Regions from separate parts of the Novosphingobium sp. BF6 genome, predicted to be linked through region 2. Evidence: riboswitches for the same ligand, from Rfam matches in the RefSeq annotation. Region 2 holds a riboswitch; the other holds the start of a gene.
The links. Region 2 has a riboswitch for cobalamin ahead of AC4D6D_RS14810 (DUF1636 domain-containing protein). Riboswitches for the same ligand answer to the same signal wherever they lie in the genome.
Positions count from the first base shown of each region.

Region 1: another riboswitch for cobalamin. It lies ahead of AC4D6D_RS17620 (TonB-dependent receptor plug domain-containing protein); the one in region 2 lies ahead of AC4D6D_RS14810 (DUF1636 domain-containing protein).

Region 1 covers NZ_CM177776.1:496,545-502,134, reverse strand. The annotation lists gene AC4D6D_RS17625 (PepSY domain-containing protein) at 1-1,527, opposite strand; gene AC4D6D_RS17620 (TonB-dependent receptor plug domain-containing protein) at 1,532-3,553, opposite strand; cobalamin riboswitch at 3,741-3,981, opposite strand; gene AC4D6D_RS17615 (pentapeptide repeat-containing protein) at 4,081-4,743, opposite strand; gene AC4D6D_RS17610 (MFS transporter) at 4,867-5,590, shown strand, end outside.
Region 2 covers NZ_CM177775.1:3,045,147-3,050,736, forward strand. The annotation lists gene AC4D6D_RS14790 (threonine-phosphate decarboxylase) at 1-376, opposite strand, end outside; gene cobS (adenosylcobinamide-GDP ribazoletransferase) at 373-1,086, opposite strand; gene AC4D6D_RS14800 (histidine phosphatase family protein) at 1,083-1,664, opposite strand; gene cobT (nicotinate-nucleotide--dimethylbenzimidazole phosphoribosyltransferase) at 1,661-2,677, opposite strand; gene AC4D6D_RS14810 (DUF1636 domain-containing protein) at 2,674-3,081, opposite strand; cobalamin riboswitch at 3,306-3,497, opposite strand; gene AC4D6D_RS14815 (cobyrinic acid a,c-diamide synthase CobB) at 3,571-4,851, shown strand; gene paoC (aldehyde oxidoreductase molybdenum-binding subunit PaoC) at 4,848-5,590, opposite strand, start outside.

The sequences.
Region 1 (5,590 bases), on a different replicon from region 2:
TCAACGCCGCAGGCGCCGCGCCAGTTTTCGCCGGAACTTGCGCAGATCGCGGCCGGTCTTGTTCCACGCCATCCAGGTTCCCGTGGCGCAGACCAGCGTGACCGCGGCCAACAGCGGCAGGACGAGGAAATCCCACCAGGGTCGCTGGCGCAGCAGTGGAAAATCGAGGCTGTGGAGGCCGTCCTGTAACCAGCGGAATCCGCGTCCATTGCGGTCGAAGGCGCGCAGCAGGCGTCCGCTGGCCGGATCGATGTAGAGCCGCGTCGTCTCCGCATCGGCCAGTCTCGCCCGCCAGACAGGCAGCGGGGCCGGGGCGCGGTGGCTGTAATAGTAGGCGTCCTCGTCCTCCATCAGCTCCAGCGCCGCAAGCGTCGGCTTGCCGGAGAGCGCGGCGCGCAGTTCCCGTTCGGACAGCGGGGCGGGCCGTCCCTGGATGTCGAAGCGCTGCGCTCCGCCGTGGGCATCGGTGGCGAGCAGGAAAGTATGGCCGCCGAGCGGCGCGGTCTCGATGCGCAGGGTCTCGGCGGGGAGGTGGTTCAGGGCTATGAGGGCCTGCCGCACGTCGCTCCAGCGCATCGGTCCGGCCAGTCGTTCGCGTTCGGCAAGACCGGCCTGGGAATCGAGGAAACCCCAGGGGTTCATCGAGAACAGGCCGCTGGCCACCCAGGTCAGGGTCAGCAGGCCGAAGAACAGGCCGAAGACATGATGCCACCACCAGAGACCGCGATAGGGCGATCCCACCTTGCCGTCGCGCTTCCGGCGCAGACGGGCGAGTCCCGCCCAGATGCCGGTCGCGGTGAGGAAGCATCCGGCGAGCGATGTCCAGACGACGACGTCGTTCCACAAGGCGCCGTCCTGCCGCAGGATCGTCGGGTAGAGCCAGTGCGGCACCGCGCCCAACCAGTTCCAGAAGCGCTGGAAGCGGGTGGTCTTTTGCACGACTTCGCCGGACTTGCCAGAGATGTAGATTTCGGTGCCCGCCGCATCGTCGTAGTCGACGCGGTAGAGCGGGGCATTGCGCCGGTAGGTCTGGACGGTCCACTGGTCGATCTCGGTCTCGACCGGGGCGGCAGGGGTGCCCGCGACGGCGTGGCCCCGGGCGAAGTCGGCCGCGATCCGGCGAATCTGTGCCGGGCCGGGCGGGGCGAGCGGCTGCCCGGTCGCAAGGTCGATCGCATCGGGTATCGTGCGCATCTGTGGGATCGGGCGGTCAGGCGCTCTTGCGGGAACCATGCGCAGGACCGGCCTGCCGGCCAGCATCTCGACGCGGGCGGAGGAAATCGGCAGGTCTGGCGGCAAGTCTATCGTGTTCCAGGCCCCGACCGGCGGCAGTTGCAGGGGGGTGAGCCCCTGTACCTGCGCGGTGGGCTCCAGCCTCGGATAGTCCACGTAGATCATCACGAAGCCCGAAAGGCACCAGATCGTCATCAGCAGGCCGACGAAGACGCCGAGCCAGCGATGAAGGACAAGGATCGGGCGCGGCAAAAGGCTGCGAGAGCGGTTTGCCCGAGGCTGGAGCATGGTCATGGCCTCAGAAACTCAGCCCGTAGCTCATCCGCAATGTGCGCGGCACGCCCCGGTTGAAGTAGAGGAATCGGCTGTTGCTGCCGTCGAGCGCGCCCTGGTCGGTCACGGCGGAAGAATAGCCGCGCGTCGCGTATTCCTTGTTGAACAGGTTCTCGACATTGACGCCGAAGCGGTTCCGCCGCGCGGCGCCGTCGAGGTAGAGATAGGCGCCGAAATCGACGAGCGCGTAATTGCCGTAGTTGCTGCGGCCGAAGCCCGATGCGCTCGACCAGACATCGCCGATCCAGTTCAGGTTGAGGCTGGCGCCGAAGGGCCGGTCTTCCGGAGCGTAGGCAAGGCTGGCCTTGGCATACTGCTTCGGATTGCGGTTGAGCTGCGTCGATGTGCCCTTCTCACGCACGCGGGCGTAAGTGTAGCTGGTCGAGAGGTTCCAGCCGCCGGGCAGCTCCGCGCCCAGTTCCAGCTCCGCGCCCTGCGAGCGGACTTTGCCGTTGAGGTTCGCATACGTGCCGTTCGGGAAGGCGGGATCGTCGTACGTCGTATCGATCATGTCGCTGATGCGGCGGTTGAAATAAGTCGCCTTCCAGCGCAGCTGCGCCGCGCCCAGCGGCAGCACGCCGCCGCCGGAGAGGTTCAGGTTGAGGCTCTGTTCGGCCTTGAGGTTCGGATTGCCGGTCTCGCAGCAGGGATCGTTGCCGTAGAGTTGTGAGGCGTCGGGCAGCACGAACGACGTGCCGCCGTTCGCTTCCACATAGAAGGCATCGGCGAAGTCGTAGCGGCCCGAGACGTTCCAGATCGTCTTCTTCGCGCCGTCCGTGCGATTGTAGCGCAGGCCCGCGGCGAGGCGGCCCTTCGACGAAATCTCGTCGGTGGTGCGGACCTGGAAGATCCCGGCATGGACCTGCTCGCTGGTCGGCGCGATCAGCAGTACGTCGTCGCGGCCGCTGAAGTTCTGGAAGTCGTAGCCCAGCAGATATTCGAGGCCGGGATGCAGGTGCAGCTTCGCCACCGCGCTGCCGCCCCAGTCGCGATAGCCCCAGAACGTGCCCGCCGGGTAGATCACCTGGGGATCATGGTCGGGCAGCGAATTGCGGATCTGGACATAGGCGGTCTTCCAGTCGTGGAAATAGCCCTTGAGGAAGAACTGCACGGTGTCGCTGCCGGTATAGTCTAGCCGCAGGCTGGCGATCTCCTCGTTGCGGTCGTTGCGGCTCTCGCGGATGCGGGTGGGAGAGAGGTTGTCGAGCTTCGCCTCTGTATGCTGGTACTGGGCGTTGAGCGCGAGGTCGGGGGCGATCTCGTATTGGTACTTGAGACCCGCCGACCAGAGATTGTAGCCCAGGTGCCGGTCGGTCAGGCTCGGCTGGTAGGCGCTGAAGGGCAGGTAGCCCTCGGAGCGATTGTGCGAGGCATAGGCCACGAAGCGATGGTCGCCCACCGCGCCGCGCAGATAGCCGTCCAGAGTGGTGCCGCCCCAGGTGTCCACCGAGGCATTGAGCTGGCCGTTCAGATCGTCGGTGAAGCCGCGCGTCACCACGTTGATGACGCCCGCCGAAGCCTGGGTGCCGTAGAACAGGCTTTCGCCGCCGCGCAGCACCTCGATCCGCTCGATCATGCTGGCGGGCAGGGTATCGTTGGGCGAGGTGCCGCCGTAGAGGCGGTTGTTGAGGCGGATGCCGTCCATCGTCCAGAGCACGTCCTGCGTGCGCGATCCCTGAAGCGAGACGTCGACATAGGTGAACGGCCCGTTGCGACCCCGCACGTAGAGGCCGGGAACCTGTTCCAGCGCCTTGGTCACGTCCACCGCGCCGCTGTCCTTGACCTGCTTCTCGCTGACGGTGGCCACGTCGTTGCCGTAGCGGGAGAGTTCCTGCGGCAGCGTCTCCTCCAGGCTTTTCCCGGTGACGACGATCGAGGCGGCGTCATCGGCCTCCTCGGCGTGGGCCTGCGCGGTATGGACCTGCACGGTGCAGGCGAGCACCAGCGCCGCGGCAAGCGCCGCGTGCGAAACGGTTGCGATCTTCATTTCATTCCCCTGTCGGGCGCCAAGCGAGCTCTAGGCAGGGGACTGCCGTTCGAACGAACGACCGACGCACCGAACGACCGGGCGCCCGTGACTGGGACGACCGTTCGGCGCACCGTGCGGCCCCTGCCGCGGGTTCGTCGCTCAGACGGAGAAATCACCGTGCCCCGGCCATCCCCTGGACCAAAGCAAGAGCGACCGGACGCCGGCAGGTCTCCTGGCTCACGGGTCATCGCTTGATGCACGGCCTTCCCAGGCCTCGCAGGATTTAGCGTCCGGCCCAGTGGCTGCGGCATGGGCGTCTGGCCCGCCGCGTGATGTGCATCGCGCTCACCGCTTACAGTTGCAGGGACAGCCCCGGATTCGAGGGCAAGCCCTCTCACCGCGTTCCCTTTTAAGTTCCTTTCGGAACACCGGCGCGATCATTGTCCGCTGCGCCCTATCGAGTGCGGCGGACGCGGTTCGTTAGCGCCGGGCGGGACGCGGTGCAAGTCGGTTGAGGCGCTGCCGGGGCGATGCCCTTGCGCCTGTCAGCGCACTTCGAGGCCGAGCTGGGAAAGCAGTTCGGCGGCCTGGAGGCGGGAAATCACCGCGCCCCGGAACAGGCGGGCGTCGCGAAGTTCGATGCCGCCGAGGTCCGCACCGCGCAAGTCCGCCTGTTCGAAGCGGCAGCCCTCCAGCGTGGCGTTCCGCAGCGAGCAATCCTCGAACAGGGCACCGCGAAAGTCGGATTTCCTGAGATCCGCATCGGAGAAGTCGATCCGCACCAGCTTCGCCTTGCGCAGCGACAGGCCGGGCAGGCGGGCGAAGGCGAACAGGACTTCGGCGAACGTGGCGCCGAGCACCCCGGCGTCGGTCAGGTCCGCGCCGGTCAGCTTGGTTCCCTCGATCCGCGCGGAAGTCAGCCGGGCCCGGCGCAGCAACCCGTTGCTGAAATCGCATCCGGTCATGACCGCATCGCTGAGGTCGGTCTGGACGAAGCTCGCTTCCGGCCCCCGGCAGCGGCGGAAGCGGGCGCCGGTGAGATTGGCGCCGTCGAACCGGGCGCGGCGCAGCGAACAGCGCTCGAATGTCGTGTCGCCCAGATCGAGGCCGGAAAAATCGCCTTCGTCGAGCGTGCAGTCGGTCAGGGTGCGGGGACCGTCGGCGGCGGGTTCCAGCAGGGTTTCGCGGGTGACGGTGGCTGCGATCATGCGCGCCTTATGCCGCAAGGAGGCGATGCCGCAAGGGCGGGTCTGCGTTTCGGGTCATTTGATGCCGCCTGACAAGCCGCGACAGTCACGCGAATGTCATCGCGGCGCTCTAGGCGCCCCTGCGTGACCCTCGGCGATTCTCCGCGCGCGCAGCGCAAGTCCGGCAGCATCGGCCTGACCGGGGTGGCCGTGTTCTCGCTCCCGGTCCTGCTGTTCCAGGCCGTCGAACTGGCATGGCGGTCCTACCTGCCGGCTTTCCTGACCCAGACCGTCGGCATGACGCTGGCGCTGGTGGGGGCGCTCATGCTGGGTGTACGGGTGCTCGATGCCCTGGCGGATGTCGTGCTCGGCTGGGTCAGCGACATGGTCCCTACCCGTTTCGGTCGCCGCGCGCCGTGGATGGTCATGGGTGCCGTGCTCGTTCCCCTGGGCGCGCTGCTGCTGTTTCTGTCGCCGCCGGGAGCGGGACTGGGGCGGGTGATCGGCGCCAGTCTGCTGCTGCACATGGGCTATTCCTTCATCGTCACCCCGCACGGCGGCTGGGGTCTCGAACTCTCCAACGACAAGGGCGAGCGTACCCGGATCATGGGTGCCAAGGTCTGGTTCGGCGTGATCGGTGCCATCGGCATGCTCGCGCTGATCGGACTGCTGGAGGGGCGGTTCGGATTCGACATTCGCGCATTGGCGATGGTGCTGGGCACCGTCATTGCCGCAGCGGCGCCGGTGACGGTGCTCGCCGTGGTGGCGATGTTTCGAGAACCGGGCCCGGTCGGGACGGCGCGGCCGCGCGGCTCTCCCATCGCCCTGGCGCGGGATATGATGCGCGATCCGGACTTGCGGCGGATCC
Region 2 (5,590 bases):
AGACTTCCTTCGCCTTCGGTTGCTCGCCGAACTGCGCCGGGCGGGAGGGGAAGAACGCCTCGCGGTGGGTGCGATAGGCGGGGACCAACGCGCGCCCCGGCAGGTCGAGCGCCTTGGCGAGCAGGCGCAGCGCGGTCTCGCTGCCCGGCACTGCGCAGCACAGACCCGGCGCTACACCGAAATGGCGCGCAGCCTCGGCTTCGAGGCGGGCGAGCGCGTCGGGATCGGGCAAGGCGGTCCAGTCGGTGATCTGCGTCACCGGCCATGGCCGGGGGTTGAGGCCGGTCGAAAGATCCAGCCAGTCCTCCGGCGCGCCGCCATAGGCCCGCGCCGCCTCGCTCACGCGGCCGCCGTGGAAGACGAAGGCCCCGCTCACCGGATCGCCACCAGCGCAAGCAGCAGCAGGGTCTCGACCACCTCGATCCCGGCGCCATGGCCGTCGCCGGAAATGCCGCCGATCCGGCGTTTTAGCCAGTAGCCCCAGAGCGGAACGGCAAGGAACAACGCCAGCAAGGGCGGTGCGACGAGCAGAATGAGGATCGCCGCAATCAGGCCCCAGAAACCGACGTGCCACCACGTCACCGCGCTGCGGAACCGGCTACCCAGCCCTTCGTGCAGCGGCGGCAGCGCCAGCGCCCAGACGAGCGGCGCGATCCGCGCGAGCGGGGCGACGAGCAGCAAGGCCCAGACCGCTCCCGGCGCGAGGGCATGAAGCAGCACCAGCTTCGCGAGCAGTTGCAGGACGATCGCCACGACCGCAAAGCTTCCGACATGCGGATCGGCCATGACCGCCGACAGCCGCGCGCGGTCCTTGTGCGCCGCACCCGCGCCGTCCGCCACGTCGCCCAGCCCGTCGAGGTGCAGCGCGCCGGTAATGCCGATCCAGGCCGCCAGTCCCAACAGGGCTGCAAGCCACGAATCGCCCAGACGGCTTCCCAGCCACCAGGCTCCCGCCACGGGGCCGCCCACGGCCAGTCCCGCCAGCGGAAACCAGCGCATCGATTTCGCGAAGTCCTCGGCATCGGCCCGCACTGGCGGAAGCGGCAGGCGCGTCAGGAACTGGAGCGCGAGGACGAGCCGCCTCATGCCGTCTTCCCGCTATCCAGCGTGAGGATCTGCGCGGCGGGCAGGCCCTCGCCCGGCCAGAGGCGCAGGCTGACCAGCGCGCCGTAAGGCAGTTCGAAGGCCCAGACCTGCCGGTGATCGAAGCCGAACAGCACCGAAAGCGCCGCGCGCATGGCGCCGCCATGGGTGAGGATCAGGCTGGCGCGGTCGATCTCAGTGAGCGCCTCGCCGATGCGGGTGCAAAGCTGCGACCAGCGCTCGCCGCCGGGCGGGGCATGGGTCTCGGGATCGTCCCAGAACCGGGCCTGCACGGCCGGATCGAGTTGCTGCGGGGCAAGACCGTCCCAGTCGCCGAAGTCGATTTCACGCCAGCGCAGGTCGAGGTCATGCCGCCGCCGACGCAGGGCCGCGATCTGCGCGGCGGGAATGCTCGACCTTTGCAGGTCGGACGAAACCACCCGCTCGAACGTCAGGCCCGCCGCCCGCGTCACGCAGTGTGCTACCCCGGCAGGCGTCGACGGATCGTCGCGGTGGCCGAGCAGCAGCCCCGGTTTTACCGGCGCGCCGTGGCGCATGAGGTGGACGAGCACGCCGTTCATGCAGCCCCTGCGACCGCCGCCTCGGCAAAAGTCGCCATGCCGTCATGCGCGGCCAGCGCCGAGCGCACGATCTGCGCCGCCACCGCCGCGCCCGAACCTTCGCCCAGCCTCATGCCGAGGTGCAGCAACGGGTCCAGCCCAAAGCGTTCGAGCAGACGCACGTGTCCCGCCTCGGCCGAGCAATGCGCGGCAAGGCAGTGGCCGAGAAAAGCGGCATTGTCCGCCAGCAGCGGCGCAAGGGCCGCGCAGGCGATGAACCCGTCGAGCAGGACCGGCACCCGCAAATGCCGCGCCGCCAGCACCGCCCCCGCCATGGCCGCGATCTCCCGCCCGCCGAGCCGGCGCAAAGTCTCGAAAGCGTCGGTGCAATCGGCCCCGTGCAGCGCAAGGGCCGCCGCGACCGCCTCGGCCTTCCGCGCGAGGCCCGCATCGTCGAGGCCGGTGCCGCGCCCGATCCATTCCGCTGCCTCGCCGCCGAAGACTTGCGCGGCCAGCGCGGCGGCGGGCGTCGTATTGCCAATGCCCATCTCGCCCACGAAGAACAGGTCGCTATCCGCCATGACCGCAGCCGCCCCGGCATTGAGGGCCGCCAGACACTCCGCCTCGCTCATCGCCGGTTCGCGGGTGATGTCCCCGGTCGGGCACGCGAGATCGAGCGGGACGACCGCCAGCTGCGCACCGCAGGCCGCCGTCAGCGCATTGATCGCCGCGCCGCCCGCCTTGAAATTGGTGACCATCTGCACGGTGACTTCCGGCGGATAGGCACTGACCCCGCGCGCGGCGACGCCATGGTTGCCTGCGAAGATCACCGCGCGGATGCGGTCGGCGCGGGGACGCGCGCGGCCCTGCCAGCCCGCCATGAACACCGCGATCTCCTCCAGCCGCCCGAGCGAGCCGAGCGGCTTTGTGAGCACCGCCTGACGCGCGCGCGCGGCTTCCAGCGCGGCGAGGTCGGGCTCGGGCAGGTCGGCGAGCGCGGCGGCGAAGGCGGCGCGGTTCTCGAACCGGATCATGTGCCGATGTACCCTTCGGGCGGGGTGCGGGTGATGAAGTGGCCCTTCACGCCCTGCGGCCATTCGCGGTAAGGCACCTGCCCGTGCTCGCTGGCGGCATGGCGCGAAGCATATTCGAGAATAGCGCGGGCCGCGTCCGCGTCCGGCGTGAAGTCGCCGAGCACATAGCCGAGCTTGCCCGGTGCGCGGATCGCCACGGTGCAGTGGCGCTGGCAGGCGAAGAGGCAGGGCATTTCCTGAACCGCCACGCCCTGAAGGTCCGGCTCGGCAGCCTGCACCGCGCGCATGGCCTCGGCCAGCACCGCGCCGCCGCGCTGCCCGTTTGCGTCCTCGCGCGTTTCGGCGGAGTGACGGCAGGTATTGCACACCACCACGGAAGGGCCGGGTTCGACGGGATGCAGCATCAGCAGCCGCTCCTCAGCCCGAGGCAGGGAGTTCCGGCAATGGAAATTCGGCAGTTCACGGCATGTCCTTCAAGCGAGCATCGAACCCGGCCGGGCCGACGTGCAGGCGAAGGACATGCGATCGCGGCAGGCGACGACAGGCCCTCTCGCGCCGCAAGACGGCACGGCAGTGGCTGTCGCTCTGCGAGGCATGACCCCGTTCGTCCGGCTCACCCTGTCCGGTCGAAGAACGACTGCGGCAGGCAGGTCTCCTGGCTCACGGGTCGGTGCCGGTTCGGCCGCCTTCTCAGGAGCTTACGCCCCCAATGGCGAAATGGCCGCACGGCTCGCCGCTTACAGTTGCAGGGGCAGCCGGGGCCTTGAACCCGCGTTCCCTTTTGATCCCCTTGCGGGGAACCTGTCGCAGGCGTGGCCCTATCGGGTGGCGGCCCGGCGTGCAAGAGCGCGCCGCTTGCGCGCCCCCGCGAAGTGCCATAGGTCCCGGCGCCGATGACCGCCTGTCCCGCCCTGCTCGTCACTGCGCCGTCTTCGGGACAGGGCAAGACCCTCGTCACCGCCGCCCTCGCCCGCCGCCATGTCCGCGCCGGACGCCGGGTGCGGGTGTTCAAGTGCGGGCCGGATTTCCTCGACCCGATGGTCCACGAAGTGGCCAGCGGCGCGCCGGTCCACCAGCTCGACCTGTTCATGTGCGGCGAGGACCAGTGCCGCGCCCTGCTGCACGAGGCGGCACGGGAGGCGGACCTGATCCTGATCGAAGGGGTCATGGGCCTGTTCGACGGCACCCCCTCCTCCGCCGACCTCGCCCGGCACTTCGGCCTGCCGGTCATGGCGGTGATGGATGGGTCCTCGATGGCCCAGACCTTCGGCGCGCTCGTCCACGGCCTCGCTACCTATCGGGACGGCGTGACCTTGGCCGCCGTGCTCGCCAATCGAGTCGGCAGCGAGCGCCATGCCGAACTGCTGGAACGAGGTATGCCGGACAGCGTGCAATGGCTCGGCGCGATGCGGCGCGACGAGGACATGGCCCTGCCCGAACGCCATCTCGGCCTCGTGCAGGCGGGCGAAGTCGCGGATATCGAAGCCCGTATCGACCGCGCCGCCGACCTGCTCCCCGAAAGCGCGCTCTGGCTGCCCGAGCCGGTGTCCTTCCCGGCCCCCCGCGCCGCCGCGCCGATCCCCGCTGCGCTGTCGGGCAGGCGCATCGCCATCGCCCGCGACGAGGCTTTCGGCTTCATCTACCGGGCAAACCTCGACTTTCTCGAACGGGCGGGCGCGCGGCTCTCGTTCTTCTCGCCCCTGCGCGATGAGGCCTTGCCGGACTGCGATGCGCTGTGGCTGCCGGGCGGCTACCCCGAGCTTCATCTCGCCGCGCTTTCCGCCAATCGGGCGATGATCGAGGCGATCCGGGAGCACTTCCGAGCCGGAAAACCGATCCTCGCCGAGTGCGGCGGCATGCTTTACGCCTGCGAAACGCTTGCGGACGCGGCAGGTCTCGGCGCGCCGATGCTGGGCCTGCTCCCCGCGAGCGCAACCATGCAGAAACGGCTGGTCGCGCTCGGCATGCAGGAAGCGGAACTGGCGGGCCATGCCGTGCGCGGCCACACCTTCCACTATTCGCGGCTGGAGACAGCCCTCGAACCCATCGCGCTCGCCCGGACGCCGGATGGGCGCAAGGGCGAGCGGATATTCCGGCAAGGCTCGCTCACCGCGAGCTACATGCACTTCTACTTCCCATCCGCGCCGGAGCTGATTGCGAACTTGCTGGGCTAAGCGATCGCAGGCAGCTTCGTGAGGTACTTGTCGAGCGTGATCGGATAGTCGCGCACGCGCACGCCGGTGGCATTGTAGACCGCATTGGCCACCGCCGCGCCGACCCCGCAGAGGCCGAGTTCGCCCACGCCCTTGGCCTTCATCGGCGAGACCTTGTCGTCCGCCTCGTCGAGGAACACCACCTCCTGATGCGGAATATCGGCATGGACCGGCACTTCGTACCCGGCGAGGTCGTGGTTGACGAAGAAGCCGAAGCGCTTGTCAACCGCCAGTTCCTCCATCAGCGCGCCGCCGACGCCCATGGTCATCGCCCCGATCACCTGGCTGCGCGCGGTCTTGGGATTGAGGATGCGCCCGGCAGCGCAGACCGCCAGCATGCGCCGCACCCGCGTCTCGCCGGTATAGGAATCGACCGCCACCTCGACGAAATGGGCGCCGAACGTCGATTGCTGGAACGTCTTGCCGAGATCGCCCCACTGCATCGTCTCTTCGGCGACGAGTTCGCCGGACTTCGCCGCTTCGGCCAGCGCCACCGAACGGTTGCCCGCGCGGACCTCGCCATCGACGAACTGCGCAGCGGCCGGATCCATGCCGAGCCGCTGCGCCGCCATGTCGCGCAGCTTCGCACAAGCCGCGTAGACGCCGGAGGTCGCGCTGTTGGCGCCCCACTGGCCGCCCGAACCCGCCGAGGCCGGGAACGACGAATCGCCCAGCTTCACGCGCACTTTCTCGACCGGCA